DNA from 3 places in the Klebsiella electrica genome. Region 3 is predicted to be linked to each of the others. Evidence: predicted binding sites of a transcription regulator. Region 3 holds the regulator's gene; each other region holds the start of a gene.
What was found. Region 3 encodes CRP, which controls carbon source genes, mostly activating them, when cyclic AMP is high. Its sites were predicted from a motif close to ATGTGANNNNNNTCACAT; they were not measured.
Positions count from the first base shown of each region.

Region 1: the regulator CRP is predicted to act here: its motif matches at 1,277-1,294, upstream of Electrica_RS23555 (YjcB family protein).
Region 2: the regulator CRP is predicted to act here: its motif matches at 1,064-1,081, upstream of Electrica_RS06995 (YfcZ/YiiS family protein).

Region 1 covers NZ_CP041247.1:4,922,235-4,924,427, reverse strand. Annotated here, with positions in the region: gene ecpD (fimbrial adhesin EcpD) at 1-155, shown strand, start outside; gene Electrica_RS23560 (fimbria/pilus periplasmic chaperone) at 124-822, shown strand; gene Electrica_RS23555 (YjcB family protein) at 870-1,151, opposite strand; gene Electrica_RS23550 (EAL domain-containing protein) at 1,682-2,193, shown strand, end outside.
Region 2 covers NZ_CP041247.1:1,447,979-1,450,171, reverse strand. Annotated here, with positions in the region: gene fadI (acetyl-CoA C-acyltransferase FadI) at 1-518, opposite strand, end outside; gene Electrica_RS06995 (YfcZ/YiiS family protein) at 675-959, opposite strand; gene fadL (long-chain fatty acid transporter FadL) at 1,331-2,193, shown strand, end outside.
Region 3 covers NZ_CP041247.1:400,489-402,681, forward strand. Annotated here, with positions in the region: gene Electrica_RS01795 (YccS/YhfK family putative transporter) at 1-862, opposite strand, end outside; gene crp (cAMP-activated global transcriptional regulator CRP) at 914-1,546, opposite strand; gene Electrica_RS01805 (OsmC family protein) at 1,853-2,193, shown strand, end outside.

The DNA.
Region 1 (2,193 bases), 740 kb from region 3:
GCGATATTGGCGTGATGAACAAGACGACGGTGAAATTTTCTATACCGATGAACGACAATATTTCGTTAAGAACGGTAGATGACGATGGCTGGTTTGGTGAAGTGAGCGCTTCAGGAGAGATTCATGTTCAGGCGACATGGCGCAATATTAATTAACCTGCTCCGGGCCGTCGCGTGGTTGCTGCTTCTGGGTCTGCCAACGGCGGGAAGGGCGATTTCCGTCGGCAATTTAACCTTTTCGCTGGGCGCAGAGGAGAGCTTTGTCGCCAAACGGGTACTGAATAACAACTCAAGCGCGCGGCTTTATCAGGTTTCGGTCGTCGGAATAGACCGACCGGGGAGTCACGAGGTCCGCTCTCGTCCGGCTGATGGCGAGCTGCTCTTCGCCCCGCGTCAGCTCACCCTGCAGGCCGGGCAAGGGGAATATTTTAAATTCTATTATCATGGCCCGCAGGATAATCGTGAGCGCTATTACCGGGTGTCGTTTCGTGAAATTCCTACCCGAAACCGCATTGGCCGCACTGCGGCCGGCGGGTCTGTCGGTATTGATCCGGTGGTGGTGATGGACACGATTCTGGTGGTACGCCCGCGGCAGGTGCAGTTCAAATGGGCCTTCGATCGGCAGGCGGGAAGCGTCAGCAACAGCGGCAATACCTGGTTTAAACTGCTGATCAAGCCGGGATGTGATGCAACGGAAGAAGAGGGCGAGGCCTGGTACCTACGGCCTGGAGAGGTGGTTCACCAGGCGGCGCTGCGCCAGCCTGGGAATAAATATATTATCTATAATGATAAATTTATTAAAATATCAAAGGATTGCGAGTAGCATTTGTCGGTAAATAAAAAAGCCTCCCGTGGGAAGCTTTTAGCGTATCAGGTCATGACCATCGGCCATTCTGTCGGCGTCTGACTCATGACTTCGATCATGACGTCTTTGATATTGCCCCAGATTTTGGCGATATCCAGCAACGTGATCCCCAATAAGCCGGTGGCGAACCAGCAGGCCGCAACCAGACCGAGGCCGCTACAAATAACGGCTAAACCGGCATACTCACTTTTACGTAGCTGAATGTTCATCGAACTGGCCAAAAACATCAGAACCGCGCTCACCAGCGGCCAGCGCAAAAGTATGACACTGGTAGTTATGGAAGCCATCAACCTCATCCTCAAAGAAAATCGGGTGCCTTTGACAACCTGGTGAGACTGACGATGACGTGGCGCTCTGGCTATCTACGGGCAATCAGGGGAATAATGAAACATTGTTCTTGTTTCATTATGTTGTGTGAACTATATCACATTTGCTGTTTTATTCACCAGTCAAAAATGTGCGTTTTTAGCGGTTTTTAATGCCATATCTTTATTGTGGGTAATAATGGAATGTTCATTTGCCGTGACGTCAAACAGGTAGCCGGGGCTTCCCGGCGTGTGATTTCTTTTTTGTGCTCGTTATCTGCGGCTTTGATTACTTATTCTTACAGATCGTACGGATAAACCGAATCAGAGAACGGCTCTTTCTTATAATGCGGAGAATGTTTCTTGATTCCCTGCGCAATCAGTATTATTCATCATTATTGATAATGGGGTTTTTACATCAAATGGCGGGTTACTGAAAATAGTCTCTGTTGTATAACAACGAGTGTGATCTTTTACCGTGATAAGGTATGTCGCATGGATAAAAAACGGAAATGAATCGTCGCACACTGCGTAACGCGTTGAGAATACTGGGAATGACGCTGGTGGTTCTGCTCCCCATTGTGCTGGCGCTGTGGTTTGCGCAAATCAGAGCAAAAGCAGAAACCTCCGACCGGCTGCATGCATTTTCACAGCTGGCGCTGCAGAAAACGGAAATGGTGGTTGATGAGGCCGATTGCGCGCGCGAAAAAGCCTTGCAGTTTAAAGGGACAATATGCTCTCCCGGACATCAGCAATATATGTTGTCTATTGTTCGCAGCCTGCTTTATATCGATGATTTAATTTATGCCGACGGTACGCGTTTGTTTTGCTCAACTGCGGTCCGCACCGATAGCGCATGGCGTATTCCTGCGGCGAATTATACAAAAAAGCCGGACATCGCTATCTACTACTATCGCGACACGCCTTTCTATCCCGGCTTTGCGATGAACTATATGCAGCGCGGGCACTACATTGCGGTGATTAATCCGCTCTCCTACAGTTCGTTAATATCGAGCGATAAAGA
Region 2 (2,193 bases), 1.0 Mb from region 3:
GGCGGTACCGGTAAAAGATCGCGAAGCCGTAAACGGGAGAAGAGCTTCAGACGCTGCCCGAGAGTGCGCGCTTTATTGGCATCCACCAGCGTGCGGGCCAGCTTTTTACTGACGCCGATAGGCAGAACGGATGAAGAGTCGGCCCCGCCGGCAATGCCGACGCGGATCGTTCCGGCCATCAGGCTCTCTGCGACGTTGGCGACGGCCTGAAAACTGGTGGCGCAGGCCCGACTTACGCTGTAGGCATCGGTATGTACGCTCATGCCGGTGCCAAGGACAATTTCGCGCGCAATATTCGGCGCTTCCGGCATCTGCACCACCTGGCCAAATACCAGCTGTTCAATCATTTCCGGGGGAATATCGCTACGAGCCAGCATTTCGCTGATCACCATTTTCCCCAAATCAACGGCGGGAACACCGTGAAATGCCGTGGCCTGACGGGCAAACGGCGTACGTAAACCGCTGACAATGGCAATGCGATCGCCTTGACGGGTGACAAGCGGTAATACCTGACTCATGACTTTCCCCTGTTAACCGATAAAACCAAGTGGTCTGACCTGATACCAGTTTTAACTAATTTTTTACATTAAGCCAATCGGCGAAGAGAAAAAGTGAGAGCCAAAACACAGGAGGGAGAAGATAACGCCCCTGGCGGGAGGGGCGTTGAGGAGAAATTAACGCAGACCGAGCTGGAAAATGAGCGTTTCGGCTTCGCAGCAGAAAACAAAATCGATATCCAGCTGTACACCGCCTGCAGCATCGCTAAAGGTCGGGGTAATTTTGCACGGTTCAGATTCCACGCCGCGTGCTCTCTCAGTCAATGCGGCGAGAGTTTGTTCCGCTTCGGCGCGATGGGCGAAAACCCGGCTGTAAGAGGCGGTGCAATCGGTGTTGTCCATAATGGTGCCAACATCCATACAGCAGCAAACCGGGGTTTCATCAGCACTACATTTACTCATCGTAGATTTCCTCTGTATATGCACTCAAGGTGCCAGACAAATAATGAGGTTATTTTACGCGCGGCGTCCCCCGGCCTCCAGTCGTTAATGGCGACAACGGTCCTGAGTGACCGAAATCACACTTAAAAATGATCCAAAACAAAAAATGCCTTGTTTAGATAAGGCGGACGAGGGCAATTTTGCCAACTGGATCGCTTTTTTCGTATCACAAATGAAAAAACTTATAAACAAACTTGCAACATCTTATCTGGTCAGACCTATACTCAGCGCACTGGTCTGATTTCTCTGTCGTAAAGCAGACCCTACACTTCGCGCTTCTGTTACGGCATGTAACATAGTTTATATAAAAATAACTCAATGAGGTTATGGGCATGAGCCAGAAAACCCGCTTTACCCAATCTGCCCTCGCAGTGGCTGTAGCACTTGTTTCAACACAGGCCTGGTCAGCAGGCTTCCAGTTAAATGAATTCTCTTCATCAGGTCTGGGCCGCGCCTATTCCGGTGAAGGTGCAATTGCTGACGATGCGGGCAATGCCAGCCGTAACCCAGCATTGATCATGATGTTCGATCGCCCGACGATGTCTGCGGGCGCAGTCTTCGTCGACCCTAACGTCAATGTTTCCGGTCGCTCTCCGACAGGCAAAAGCCTGAACGCCGATAACATTGCGCCAACCGCGTGGGTGCCTAACTTCCACTTTGTTTCGCCGATTAACGATCGGTTTGGTTGGGGGGCGTCTATCACCTCTAACTATGGTCTGGCGACCGAATACGCCGATGACTATGCCGCCGGTAGCATGGGCGGAAAAACAGACCTGACCACCGCCAACTTCAACCTGAGCGGCGCCTATCGTCTGGATAGCCACTGGAGCTTTGGCTTAGGGTTTGATGCGGTATATGCGAAAGCGAAGATTGAACGCTTTGCGGGCGATTTGGGGCAAATCGTGGCGGGCTCTGGCGCACTGCCGCCGCAGTTGGCCGGCCCGGTATCGAAAATTCCTGCCGATACGCAAATTGCTCACCTCAACGGTAACGCGTGGGGCTTTGGCTGGAACGCCGGTATTCTTTATGAACTGGATAAGAATAACCGCTATGGCTTCACCTATCGTTCCGAAGTGAAAATCGACTTTGACGGTAATTACAAAAGCAGCTTACCTTCCGCGTACAACCAGATCCTCGGTAACTTCGGGCTTCCGGCGGGCACCAACGGTCAAACGACCAATGGTTCTTTGACTCT
Region 3 (2,193 bases):
AGCGGTGGTAGAGAATGTCATCGGCCACTACCCGCAGGCGGGCGGCAACGGTTTGCGCGTTCCAGCGGATCACCGCTTCGGCATGGCTGCGCTCCACCAGTTTTTGTACTTCTTCCGGTTGGTGCAGGCTGACGGAGATATGTTCCTGTAAATCCAGCGCCATCTGAAACACCCGCAGCAGGCGCTTTTGGTCGTTGCGCTGGTTTGCCGCCAGCATATGCATCTGCTGGTAGCATTGGGTGATCAGGTCCACTACCTTCTGCTGGCGCGTGAGCAACGGCGGCAGCGAAGTGCCCGGATCGATGTGCTGGGTCAGCAGGCTGTATTTGGCTTCGCAGTAGTTAGCCAGCTCCCGATAGAGCAGGCTCAGCGATTCACGCAGCGGCTGCTCGCGCCATAGCCAAAACCAGAACCAGCTAAACAGGCCGTACCACAGCGTCCCGAGGGCGTAGATCAGCAGCGGCTCCCAGACGGGCATATTGCCAGCGAGGCTCAGGGTGAAGATAGCGGCAATGAGCGAAGCGGGCAGTAGCCTGGCGTGCAGAGAGCTGATCTCCGCCGTTACGCCGAGCAGCAGCGTCAGGCCACTGAGAATCAAGGGCAGCGGGATGTCCTGCTGAAGAAGAAGCTGGACAACCAGACTACAGCCGGCAAATAACGAACCGCCAATAATCAGACGCTTAAAAAAGCGTTTGTGCGGGGTATCCAGACCGGCGACGTTACAGCAGGCGGGTACCAGCGAGAACAACAGACCTTGCTGTAAGTGCCCGAGGAGGAGGCCTGTTGCAACCGGCAAGCACAACACCAGCGTTTGCCGCAGTGCATAGTTGACTTCCGGGTGGTAAATCAGCCTGCGCCACATAGGGGAAACAAAAACGGCGTATTGCGGACGCAACACGCCGTTTTTATCGACTTAACGGGTACCGTATACGACGATAGTTTTACCGTGGGCGGAGATCAGATTCTGATCTTCCAGCATCTTCAGGATACGGCCAACGGTTTCACGGGAACAACCCACGATCTGACCGATTTCCTGGCGGGTAATTTTAATTTGCATACCATCAGGGTGGGTCATCGCATCCGGCTGTTTTGCCAGGTTCAGCAGCGTCTGAGCGATGCGCCCGGTGACGTCGAGGAAGGCAAGGTTACCCACTTTTTCTGAGGTCACCTGCAGACGGCGAGCCATCTGCGATGACAAGCGCATCAGGATATCCGGGTTAACCTGAATGAGCTGACGGAATTTTTTGTAGGAGATTTCGGCCACTTCACATGCGGTTTTCGCACGTACCCAGGCGCTACGCTCCTGGCCTTCTTCAAACAAGCCTAATTCACCGATGAAATCGCCCTGGTTGAGGTAAGAGAGGATCATCTCTTTACCTTCTTCATCCTTGATGAGCACAGCCACAGAGCCTTTGACGATGTAGTACAACGTTTCTGCTTTTTCACCCTGGTGGATCAGCGTGCTTTTAGATGGGTACTTATGAATGTGGCAATGAGACAAGAACCATTCGAGGGTAGGGTCTGTTTGCGGTTTGCCAAGCACCATGCGCGGTTATCCTCTGTTATAAGCTATCTCCGGGTGCCGACACTACACGGCATCCGGGCATGCAATCGTATTGTTTCCCTATGCCTGGGAAACGGGCTGGTGATTTTTCTTCAGCCTGTAATGTGAACTCCTCTGCATACATGCAGTACATCAATGTAATACTGTAGCATCCCGACTGTTTTAGCATAGCTTTTGCCGTATGTCTCCTGGTGTCTCGCTTCAGCATGATGCAGGTCGCCTTCCGTTGCGAGAATTGTTATGTACGCGTAATCTGTCAGGAAAATTGCAACCTTGGAGTTAAATTTTATGCAAGCTCGTGTGAAATGGGTGGAAGGGTTAACCTTCATCGGAGAGTCGGCGTCAGGTCACCAGATTCTGATGGACGGCAACTCCGGAGATAAAGCGCCAAGCCCGATGGAGATGGTGCTGATGGCGGCGGGCGGATGCAGCGCTATTGATGTCGTGTCTATTTTGCAGAAAGGTCGCCACAACGTGACTAACTGTGAAGTCAAGCTGACGTCTGAACGTCGGGAAGAGGCGCCGCGCCTGTTTACCCATATCAATCTGCATTTTATCGTCACCGGCAAAGAGCTGAAAGAGGCGGCCGTTTCCCGTGCGGTGGATCTGTCGGCGGAGAAATACTGCTC